DNA from 2 places in the Hydrogenoanaerobacterium saccharovorans genome. Region 2 is predicted to be linked to the other one. Evidence: riboswitches for the same ligand, from Rfam matches in the RefSeq annotation. Region 2 holds a riboswitch; the other holds the start of a gene.

Region 1 (6,309 bases), 410 kb from region 2:
CGTTTTTGGCGATCACCTTGGATTTACCGCAGGTGTCAATAAAGAGATGATTTTCCCTGTTATTGTCGGTAAATTGGTAGCTGGTATCACAGCATTGGTTCTTGCAAATATTCTTTCACCTAAACTGCTCTCTAAAATTGATAGTGGAGCATCGGAGGGTAAATAATGAACGTAAGTGAACAATTAATTCGTGAAATTGTCGAGAAAGTTCTGCTTGAAGCTCAAGGTCAGCCTCCCTTTGAAAAACACGTAGATAAAAGCGGAGTGCTGGTAGTAAAAACAGATACCGTTAAAACGGAGCCATTTGAGCAAAAGGGTGTCTCGTTAAAAGACATTGTCACCCTCGAAGAGGCTCCGCGCATGGGTGCCGGTATTATGGAGCTTGATCATACCTCTTTTGACTGGACTTTAAGCTATGATGAGTTTGATTATGTGATTGAAGGCAACTTGGAAATTGAAATTAACGGCAATGTCATATCTGGCAAAAAAGGAGATATCCTCTATATTCCTAAAGGAAGCCATATCCATTTTCAAACACCCGATTATGCACGTTTTGCTTATTTTGTTTATCCTGCTGATTGGCAATCTCAAAAATAATAAGCTCAAGTTTTAATGCATTGACAAATAAAAATAAAAAACTTATAATTTAATAACAAGTTAATATTGCAGTACATAGGTGTTGTTTCTTTGATAGAAACACTTAAAAGGGAAGATGGGTGAAAATCCCACACAAAGCCGTTGCTGTGTAAGCGTAGTGATTTTCAGTTGCCACTGGTTTTATCTGGGAAGGCGAAAATCGCGTTTGACGTTTGAGTCAGAATATCTGCCTATGTACATCACACAAAAACTTCTTCGTTGCTAAGAAGGTGTGGTTTTATAAGCCGTACTATATTTTTTATAGGCTTTTGAAGCTGTACCTTTTTAAGGGTACAGCTTTTTCCTTTGTATATTGATATAAACAGCATCGTATGATTTAAAAAAGTTTGCATAATAATTGTCGGTAAGCCTTTGTTTGAAAACCGCTGAACAGTGTATCGATGACAGATACCAATATAGGTTTTCAAATCTTCTTACAAAAGCACGTAGCTGCAGCTGCGTGCTTTTTTGTCTATTTAGTTTATAGTACGGTTTTACATTATCTACATGCATGCTTGACTCTATTTTTCTAAAGTGGTATACTTATCATCAGAACATTTGTTCTGATGATAAGTAATCAACAGTTATATAAATGCAAAAATCAAATAGTTAAGTTCCATTGACATGAAACTGGAATGTGATAACATTATATTGCTACGGTAATTGCCGTAAAGTAAGCTTAAAAAATTTAAGGAGGTAGCAAATTTGCCTGATAAATTTGAGTTGGTCTCGCCATATAAACCAACAGGTGACCAGCCTCAAGCAATTAAAAAATTGGTAGAAGGGATTAATGCAGGGGCACATGAACAATCGCTTTTGGGTGTTACAGGTTCAGGCAAAACATTTACCATGGCAAATGTAATTGCGCAGGTAAATAAACCTACCTTAATTCTTGCACACAACAAAACATTGGCAGCACAGTTATGCAGTGAGTTTAAAGAATTTTTCCCCAATAATGCTGTAGAATATTTTGTCAGTTATTACGATTATTATCAGCCTGAAGCTTATATTGCAGGCACCGATACTTATATCGAAAAAGACAGTGCAATCAACGATGAGATTGAGCGCCTGCGTCACTCTGCTACTGCCGCTTTAGGAGAGCGGCGAGATGTTATCGTAGTGTCAAGCGTATCGTGTATTTATAGTTTGGGTGACCCTATTGATTATAAAAATATGGTTATTTCTTTGCGTTTGGGGCAGACAAAAGATCGTGACGAATTAATCTCAAAACTTGTTGAAATTCAATATGAGCGCAACGATATTAATTTTATTCGTAACAAGTTTCGTGTTCGCGGTGATGTTGTCGAGATATTCCCAACTTACTCCGGCGATACTGCGGTTCGCGTAGAGTTCTTTGGGGATGAAATTGAACGAATAAGTGAAATAAATACGCTTACAGGCGAAGTGAAAACAAATGTGAAAAGTGCAGTCATTTATCCTGCCAGTCACTATATTATTCCGCGTGAACGTATGGAAAAATCGATTCACGAATTACAAACTGAATGCGATGAGCGAGTTCGTTACTTTACCGGAAAAGGTAAATTTATTGAAGCACAACGCATTGCAGAGCGCACAAACTATGATATAGAAATGTTAAACGAAATTGGTTTCTGTAAAGGGATAGAAAACTATTCGCGCGTACTTTCTGGTAGAGCTGCGGGTAGTATGCCCACTACATTAATTGATTACTTCCCCAATGATTTTCTTCTTTTTGTAGATGAGTCGCATGTTACGCTGCCTCAAGTACGTGGTATGCATGGCGGCGATTATGCACGTAAAAAGAACCTTGTTGACTATGGTTTCCGTTTGCCGTCTGCTTTTGATAATCGGCCTCTTAATTTTGATGAATTTTATGGAAAGATTAATCAGGCTGTTTATGTTAGTGCTACTCCAGGACCGTTCGAGAAAGAGCATTGTGTGCAAACGGTAGAACAAATCATTCGGCCAACCGGTTTGGTTGACCCCGAAATTATAGTCAAGCCTGTCGAAGGGCAGATTGATGATCTTCTATCTGAAATTAATATGCGTATTGCAAAAAAAGAACGTGTGTTGGTAACCACACTTACTAAAAAAATGGCAGAGGACTTAACCACCTACTTTGAAGGAATGGGTATTAAAATTAGATATATGCACCATGATATTGATACCATTGAACGTATGGAAATTATCAGAGACCTTAGGCTTGGCGAGTTTGATGTACTGGTGGGTATTAATCTGCTAAGAGAAGGCCTTGATATACCTGAGGTTTCATTGGTTGCAATCTTAGATGCAGATAAAGAAGGATTTTTACGTTCTGAAACCTCTTTAATACAAACAATCGGGCGTGCTGCACGTAACGCCGAAGGCATGGTTATCATGTATGCCGATTCCGTTACAAACTCAATGGAACGGGCGATTACAGAGACGGAACGTCGACGTAAGCTTCAAATACAGCATAATAAGGATCATGGGATTACCCCCCAGACAATTGTTAAAGATGTACGTGACATTCTTGAAATTTCTTCAAGGGATTCTACAAACAATAAAACGAAATCAACGAAGAGGTTAAGTTTTAAAGAACGAGAGGCATTGATTGCAAAATTAACTGCAGAAATGAAAAATGCTGCTAAAATATTGGAATTCGAGCATGCAGCTTACCTGCGTGATAAGATTAAAAAGCTAAAAGAGCAGCAAAAAATATAGCATTGCAATTGGGTGCTGATGATTGTCCCCCAATAAAACCAGCACTTGCAATGACCATTATGTAGCATAACATTGTTTGGAGGAAGATATTTTGCCGATTAATGATAAACTTATTATAAAAGGGGCTCGCGAGCATAACCTGAAAAATATTAGTCTGGAAATTCCACGTGACAAGTTTGTGGTCTTTACAGGGCTTTCAGGGTCGGGGAAAAGCTCATTAGCTTTTGACACAATCTATGCCGACGGTCAGCGCCGCTATGTAGAAAGTCTGTCAAGCTATGCTCGCCAGTTTTTAGGGCAGATGGAAAAACCCGATGTTGATTCAATTGAAGGACTTTCACCTGCTATCTCAATCGATCAAAAAACTACATCGAAAAACCCGCGTTCCACGGTGGGGACAGTCACCGAAATTTACGACTATCTTCGTTTGTTGTATGCACGCATTGGCATTCCGCACTGCCCAATTTGCGGCAGACCAATTCAACAGCAAACAGTTGACCAAATGGTAGATCAAATATTGTCATTGCAAACCGGTACCAAAATTCAGGTTCTTGCACCAGTTGTACGCGGGCGCAAGGGTGAACATGTAAAGGAATTTGAAGCTGCTAAACGGTCAGGATATGCAAGAGTGCGTGTTGATGGGAATATCTATGACCTTACCGAGGAAATCAAACTTGAAAAGAACAAAAAACATTCTATTGAAATTGTTGTGGACAGGCTAGTCGTAAAAGCCGATATTAAATCACGCCTCTCCGATTCGTTGGAAACAGCGGTGGGGCTTTCTGGCGGACTTGCTGTAATTGACGTAATTGGCGGAGAAGAAATTATGTTTTCGCAAAACTACGCTTGCCCCGATCATAATATCAGCATTGAAGAACTTGCCCCGAGAATGTTTTCGTTTAATAATCCTCAGGGCGCGTGCGAAAAATGTACCGGCCTCGGTACTTTTATGAAGGTGGATCCAGATCTTGTTGTACCAAATAAAAAGCTTTCTGTCCGAGAGGGTGCAATAAAAGCAAGCGGATGGTATTATGCTGAGGGTGGTATGGCGCAAAGTTATTACGAAGGTCTTGCAAATCATTATGGGTTTTCGCTGGATACACCCTTTAAAGACTTACCTCAGAAATGTAAAAATTTATTGCTTTACGGTACTAACGGTGAAAAATTTAAAATTTTCCGAGATGCTGGATCAATGCAAGGGGAATACACCACAGATTTTGAAGGTGTAATTAACAATTTAGAACGTCGGTTTCGGGTTACAACCAGTGAATGGATGAAAGCAGAACTGGCTATATACATGAGTTCAGAGTGCTGCCCCGATTGTCATGGAGATCGGCTAAAAGATGTTTACCTTGCAGTATTGGTTGGCGGTATAAACATCAGCGATTTTTGTAAAATGTCGGTTGTTAAGGCTCTCGATTTTCTAGACAAATTGCACCTTACTGAACGAGAACAGATGATTGCGGCGCAAATAGTGAAAGAGATTCGAGAACGTCTTGGCTTTTTACAAAGCGTAGGTTTAGAATACTTAACATTATCCCGTGCTGCCGGTACGCTGTCCGGCGGCGAAAGCCAGCGCATCCGTCTCGCTACACAAATTGGCTCGAGCTTGATGGGGGTATTGTACATTCTGGATGAACCAAGTATTGGACTGCATCAAAAAGATAACGATAAACTGATTTCAACTTTAAAACGGTTGCGTGACTTGGGTAATACGCTGATAGTTGTGGAACACGATGAGGATACTATGCGCAATGCCGATTACATTGTTGATATAGGGCCGGGGGCGGGAGTGCATGGTGGTAAAGTTGTTTGTGCAGGTTCACTGGACGATATTGAAAAATGTGATGATTCTCTTACAGGGCAATATCTCAGCGGGCGTAAAAAAATTCCTGTTCCCTCAATTCGCCGCAGCGGCAACGGTAATTGGATAGAAGTAATTGGTGCTAAAGAAAATAACCTCAAAAATGTTGATGTAAAAATCCCCTTGGGTACTTTTACAGTGGTAACAGGTGTTTCTGGCTCGGGGAAAAGTTCTTTAGTGAACGAAATACTTTACAAAAAACTGGCTTCTACACTTAACGGGTCACGTATTCGTGCAGGTAAACATGATGATATTTTGGGGATTGAAAACCTTGACAAAGTTATAGATATCAATCAATCACCAATCGGAAGAACCCCACGCTCTAACCCTGCAACTTATACAGGCGTCTTTACCGATATCCGTGATTTATTTTCATCCACCAATGCGGCAAAAATGCGCGGTTACAATTCAGGCAGATTCTCTTTTAATGTAAAAGGGGGACGCTGTGAAGCATGTGAAGGAGACGGAATTATTCAAATTGAAATGCATTTTTTACCAGACGTTTTTGTTCCCTGTGAGGTATGTAAAGGGAAACGCTATAACCGCGAAACGCTTGAGGTAAAATACAAAGACAAATCCATTTACGATGTTTTGGAGATGACTGTGGAGGAAGGCTTACTGTTTTTTGATAATCTGCCTAAAATTAAACGTAAATTGCAAACGCTTTATGATGTTGGGCTTGGTTACATCAAAATCGGTCAGCCTGCTACAACTCTATCGGGTGGTGAGGCACAGCGGGTAAAACTTGCTACAGAGCTTTCAAAACGCCCTACTGGAAAAACAATTTATATTTTGGACGAACCTACAACCGGTTTGCATACAGCAGATGTTCATAAGTTAATTGAGGTTCTCCAAAAGCTGGTTGAGACAGGCAACTCTGTTGTATTAATAGAACATAATTTGGACATGATAAAAACAGCTGATTATCTTATTGATCTGGGGCCGGATGGCGGTGATAAGGGCGGTGAAGTTATATTTACCGGCACTCCTGAAGAAATAATAAAATGTGAAAGATCTTATACCGGTAAATATTTAAAAAAACTATTGCAAAACAAATAATTTCTAGTATTATTATAAATAAGGCGTTTGAAAATGAGATGTCCTAGTTTTATATTTACAAAGCTATA
Region 2 (6,309 bases):
ATATGTGTAGGGAGATTTATTTATGTTTAAAAAAATGATTGCATTGTTCATTTCTGCCGCGATAGCGGCTTCTTATACAATAACTGCTTTTGCTGCCGAGGCTTCAACCCCGCCACCCACTGTCGCAGAGGCATACGTGGTGATGGATGCAGAAACGGGACAAGTTTTGATTGAAAAAAATATGAATACAAAAGAGTATCCTGCAAGTATCACCAAGATTTTAACCGTTGCTTTGGGGCTTGAAAAAGGTAAGCTGGAGGACAGCGTAAATGTTACGCAAGATGCCGTATTTGCGATTGAGCCGAACAGTTCTCACATTGCGCTTCAACCAGACGAAATTGTAACAATGAAAGACCTTGTTTATGCAACGATGCTGCCCTCGGCAAACGATGCGGCAAACGTGATTGCAGAACATATCGGCGGTACAATGAAAGATTTTGCCGATATGATGAACCAAAAAGCGGAAGAACTAGGTGCTAAAAACACCCATTTTGTTAACGCAAACGGGTTGCCCGATGATGACCATTATACAACAGCATACGATATGGCGCTTATTACAAAATATGCTATTAGTGTGCCCGGTTTTATGGATGTATTCGGAATGAAGGATACCTATACAATATACCCCACAAACAAGCAGCCAAAAGAGCGTAAGTTTGCTACCGAGCATATGATGCTTGTTGAGTCTAAATTCTACTACGAGGGTACTCTCGGGGGCAAGTTGGGTTGGACACAAGAGGCAAAGCATACCAGTGTTACGCTTGCTGAAAAAAACGGTATGAAGCTAATTGTTGTAGTGCTGAAATCGGACAAGTACGATAAGTTTAAAGATTCCATTGCCTTGTTGGATTACAGCTTTGATAATTTTAAACGCATGTCAATCACCAAAGACAAACTGAAAACGTTTAATATTTCGCATTACCGTTCGGGCGGTTCGGCTGAAAATGTTAATATTTACGGCGAAAAAGAGTACAGTTTTCTTGTGCACAAAAATATGTCGGATGCCGACGTCAGCATAGATTATGATGTTCCAGAATATTATTCCGATGAAAAAATCCATCCTGCTGTTGTTTTTGAAACCAGCAGTATAAGCATGTACGAAAAGATTGGCAGTTACCCCATGGATTATCAAATCCTTGCACTGGATGCCGAAGCAGACTCCACAAATGCCGATGTTCCTAAAAAACCTACCATTACCTCCCAGCTCATAGGTATCCTCAAAGTGATTGGTATCGTGGTGTTATCCGTTCTCGGTCTTGTTGTATTATTGTTTTTGGTTATGCTGATTATTCGTGGCTACAACCAGTTTTGCAAATGGCATCGCCGCCAAAAGCGTATAAAACGTATTCAGCAATATGATGACCCCGATATTATTACAAGGCCATTGCCGCCTGCTACAAGACGTAAAAAATAAAATCAACCGCCACCGGCAGAAGCCGATGGCGGTTTTTTACACTAAATTTTGCAATACAAGGTAAGCGCCGCCGAAAAAAGCATCCGGCATAATCGTAACATTGGTAAGCAGTTTTTGAGTATCTTGTGTTTTAAGTATCTCTTTAATCACCAACGCCGCGTATTTTGTACGTACACGCTTATTAAACAGGGTTGTGGTGTCACGCAGAGTATCCAAAATGCCTTGTTTATTATCGGTACTGCCTTTCAATTTATCTGGTATTTGTACGGCGTCAACCTCTTTTTTTAAGCGTTTCAGCCATATATCTTGCGAATAGATTTTTTCGCTGCTTAACCCAAAGGTTTCTCCCGCAACTTCAGCACAAACCAAAGCGATGTTGCTTGTGTTAGTTTCAGTAACGCCCCGTTCTACCAAAAATTTTGTAATACGTCCCCAAAACATCTTGTCCAGCATCGAATTTTTATCTGTTGTATTATGGAGTAATATTCCTGCTTCTTCGGCTTTTTTACTAAAATCTTGGGTTAGTTTTTTAGCAAACCCGCAAATAAATGTGTACGCATGTCCATCGTAAGCGCCGTATGCTTTCAGTGTATCCAAATAGCCCAATCGTATGTTGCGCCGTATGGTCATACGGTCGAACACCAGTGTTGGGCCTAAATCCCAGTATGAGCGGATGAGCTTTACCTGCCTTGCCAGACGGAGCTCTTCTTTTTTAACAACACCAAATGCTTCCAAATCCACTGCAATAATGTTTGTTGCCCCGCGTGCCAACGCCATTTTAACAGGCAGATTGTCATAATATGCACCGTCAATATAACGTATGCCGTCTATCAAATAGGGCTTTATGGCAGGGTAGATGGATGCACTTGCAAGGATGTAATCAATCATTTTGCCTTTCGGCATTTCATTTTTGTAAAGCTCATGAGGTTTGCGAGAATCCATTTCCATAGTTACCACACCATAATCAATGGGAGATGAACGGATTTTTTCTTCATCAAAATAAGAGCTTAATGTTTCTTTTAAGGGGTTGCTGCCTGTACCGCCGTGTTTGATAAAGTTGCGTACAAACGTACGGTAGGTTTGCACTACTTTTTGCCGTACATTTTGCTGTTCGTCAATCTGTACATCAAACACATGGCTGGTTTCTATTTTATCCCAAAGCGCAACTGCTGTTTCGTAGTCCCCCTGTGTAATTAGCGAGCCATTGATTGCGCCTATGGATGTGCCCGTTACAATGTCTATGCCAATATCCATCTCGCGCAATGCCTGCCAAACCCCCAGCTCGTACGAGCCGCGCGAGCCGCCGCCAGCCAAAACCAGTGCAGTTTTACCCAAATTGCATACCCCCTTTTTGTTATTATATTACCACATTATACCACAACAGACAATGCAAATCCTTGCAATATAATCATGCTAATCACAATATATTGTAGTTTATCGTAAGATATTCCCTTGACAGTTTGTACTTATTTAGGTACAATTTTAGTGATAAAATATATAATTACAACTGTAGGTCACATATTGCTTTTAGGCAGTATGTTGAAATGGGAAGTCGGGTGAAAATCCCGCGCAGGGCCGCTGCTGTAAGTGCGGAGTGCCGATCAAAATGTCACTGGAGAAATCCTCTGGGAAGGCGTATCGGTGTGAAGATGCACAAGCCAGAATATCTGCCTACAGTTTATAAATGCGTACAGTTCTGCGGTAGCCAGCGTACGTTTTGAAAATTTTGAATGTAGATTTTCATAACACCGCTTTGGCATGTGCAGATGCTGGGGCGGTGTTTTATCATGTATGCGAACTTGACCTAAAAAAGAAAAAGGAGAATGACGAATGAACAAGTCGCAAAAAAACATCTTAAAAGCATCTATCCTCGTGTCCATGATGATGCTCAGTTCAGTGCCTGCCTATGGTATGCACATTGCAGAGGGAATGCTCCCTGCTAACTGGAGCCTCATATGGAGCGCAATTTTCCTCCCGTTTTTTGTATGGGGCTTTTTAGCCATCAAAAAGCAGTGTGCGGGTAACAACCGTATCAAAATGCTTTTGGCAATGTCGGGTGCTTATTGCTTTGTACTCTCTGCTTTAAAAATGCCTTCTATGGTAACGGCAAGCTCATCTCACCCAACGGGTACAGGGCTTGGTGCTATCTTGTTCGGTCCGGCTGCAATGGCAGTGCTGGGGTTTATTGTATTACTGTTTCAGGCAATTTTGCTTGCACATGGCGGGCTTACCACACTCGGTGCAAATGCTTTTTCCATGGCTGTAGCAGGGCCCTTTGTAGGCTATGGGGTATATCTGCTTGCTAAAAAGTGCAAAGCACATAAAAACGTTCAGGTGTTTTTAGCGGCATTTGTGGCGGATTTGTTTACCTATGCAGTCACGGCAACTCAGCTTGCACTTGCGTTTAACAACGAAAGTGTTAGCTTTATGCAGTCTTGGGGCAAATTTATGGGTATTTTTGCAATGACACAAATCCCTCTTGCCATTGTCGAAGGTATTCTGACTGTACTTGTTTACAATGCAATTGCATCGCTTTGTTCCGATGAGCTCAATACGCTTTGTGTTACCGTGAAATAGGAGGGAAAAAATGAATACGAAAACGAAAAAGATTTTAGGTGTAATTTTAGCACTTGCTGTTTGCGCGGGTATTCTTATTTATCCGCTACTTACGATAAAAGATTCTGAGTTTGGCGGGGCAGACGGCGCCGCAGACGAAATTATTACTTCCATCGATACTGAATATGAGCCGTGGTTTGAGCCTATGTGGGCGCCTCCGGGCGGCGAAACCGAAAGTTTGTTGTTCTGCTTGCAGGCTGCGCTGGGTTCCGGAGTATTCTTCTTTTGCATCGGTTATCTCACAGCCAGCAAGAAGTATAAAAAGAAGGATCAATAATTAATGATTACAATGGATCGGCTCGCATACAGTTCCAAGATCAAGGATGTGAGCCCCGCTTTTAAGGCGGGGCTTTCCATCTCTGCGTTAGTGTACACATTATTGGTGGACAATGCTCTGTTTTCCATCGGCATTTTTGCGTTAATGGCGCTGCTTTGTACCCTGCTTTCGGGGCTGCCGATGCGCCGATTTTTAAAAATGTGTGCCATTCCGTTTGGCTTTTTACTAATAGGTACAGTAACTATTTCGGTAGGTTTTTCTCCTGTGCCTGTCGGATTTATCAGCCTGCCTTTTTGGGGCAATTATCTTGTCATAACACAAGCAGGTGCCATACTGGCTGTCAATGTATTTTTAAAATCAATGGCAAGTATTTCGTGCCTGTATTTTTTATATGTATCCACACCGATTGGCTGTTTGCTCGGTCTGCTCGACCGTATGCATACCCCAAAACTGCTTACAGAACTCATGATGATGATTTATCGTTTCATTTTTATCCTAATCGGTATGGCAGAACAAATGGCGCTGGCGCAAAAAGCGCGTTTGGGCAATATTACCTACGGTGCGTCTTTTCGCTCCATCTCGGTACTTGCATCTTCGGTGTTTGTAGGGGCGTTTCAAAAATCTACAAAACTATACGATGCTATGGAATCGCGCGGGTACAATGGCGACTTTGCTTTTACCGGTGAACTTGCCGGTATGAGCAATAGGCAAAAAACAGTATTGGCAGTGTACGAGCTGGTGCTCCTTGTCACAGCGGTTCTTACCAAATTGATTGCGGGGTAACACATTGAAGACAATACTATCTATACAAGATTTAAAATATACCTATCCCGATGGTACCACGGCACTCAAGGGTGTTAGCATTGATATTGAACTCGGAGAGCGTATTGCGGTACTTGGTTCAAACGGCTCGGGCAAAAGTACGTTGTTCCTTTGTCTTAACGGGGTTCACAAAGCACTTTCGGGCAGCATTTTGTTTGATGGTAAGCGGATGACCTACGATAAAAAAGGGCTGATTGAAATGCGAAAAAATGTTGGCATTGTGTTTCAAGACCCTGAAACGCAGCTGTTTTGCGTAGATGTTTACCAAGAAGTTGCATTTGGCCCCCACAACCTGGGGTACAGCAAAGAACAGGTACATAACTGTGTAATGCAAAGCCTTGATGCAATGGATTTGATGCAGTTTAAGGACAAGCCACCCCATTTTTTAAGCGGCGGACAGAAGAAACGTGTTTCGGTTGCATCGGTACTTTCGATGAACCCGCAGGTGATTTTGTTTGATGAGCCCACCTCAGCGCTTGACCCGATTCATGCGCAGCGTTTGATGCAGGAAATTAATAAGCTCAGCGCCGAAGGCATCACCATACTAATGGCTACGCATGATGTTAATACCGCTTACGCTTGGGCAGACAGGGTTTTGGTATTGGGCGACGGCAAAGTACAGGCAGCGGGTACGCCACCGGTTGTATTTAGCGACTTGCCTTTGCTCGAAAAAACAGGCTTGCAAATACCGTTTGTGCTGCGTATGTACCAAAAACTTTGTGAAAAAGGCATGCTTGCAAAAGCACAAACGCCCCCCAGAACCATAGAAGAATTAGAAAACTTGTTTTAATAAAGGATGGTGCGAGCAGTGGAGAAGTATTGTTATGTTGATAACAAAAAGTTGCGATATGGGTACACCACAGGCTCATGCGCAGCTGCGGCGGCAAAGGCAGCTGCGCTGATGCTTTTATCGGGGCAGGAGGTTACTCATATTAACCTGATGACACCCAAGGGCTTTTCGCTTGCACTGCATGTTCATAACCCGTCACATGGTGAGGATTATGCCATGTGCGCCATCCAAAAAGACAGCGGAGATGACCCGGATATTACAAACGGGATTCTCGTTTACGCAAAGGTTTCTTATGCCGAAAAAGGCATTACAATTGACGGCGGGATAGGCGTTGGCAGGGTAACCCGCGCAGGGCTGGAATGCCCAGTGGGGTCTGCTGCCATCAACCGC

What was found. A riboswitch is a leader RNA that binds a small molecule or an ion and turns the genes downstream of it on or off. The one in region 2 is predicted to bind cobalamin.
Region 1: it holds a riboswitch for cobalamin, as region 2 does, so the genes downstream of both, uvrB (excinuclease ABC subunit UvrB) here and EDD70_RS04870 (energy-coupling factor ABC transporter permease) in region 2, are expected to answer to the same signal.

Annotation. Positions count from the first base shown of each region.
Region 1 is NZ_RKRD01000001.1:1,465,356-1,471,664, reverse strand. Features, by position in the region: gene EDD70_RS06880 (ethanolamine utilization protein EutH) at 1-166, shown strand, start outside; gene EDD70_RS06875 (cupin domain-containing protein) at 166-597, shown strand; cobalamin riboswitch at 658-845, shown strand; gene uvrB (excinuclease ABC subunit UvrB) at 1,342-3,318, shown strand; gene uvrA (excinuclease ABC subunit UvrA) at 3,410-6,241, shown strand.
Region 2 is NZ_RKRD01000001.1:1,051,667-1,057,975, forward strand. Features, by position in the region: gene EDD70_RS04860 (D-alanyl-D-alanine carboxypeptidase family protein) at 23-1,414, shown strand; gene EDD70_RS04865 (patatin-like phospholipase family protein) at 1,451-2,749, opposite strand; cobalamin riboswitch at 2,909-3,103, shown strand; gene EDD70_RS04870 (energy-coupling factor ABC transporter permease) at 3,245-3,991, shown strand; gene EDD70_RS04875 (energy-coupling factor ABC transporter substrate-binding protein) at 4,002-4,307, shown strand; gene cbiQ (cobalt ECF transporter T component CbiQ) at 4,311-5,090, shown strand; gene EDD70_RS04885 (energy-coupling factor ABC transporter ATP-binding protein) at 5,095-5,919, shown strand; gene cbiD (cobalt-precorrin-5B (C(1))-methyltransferase CbiD) at 5,938-6,309, shown strand, end outside.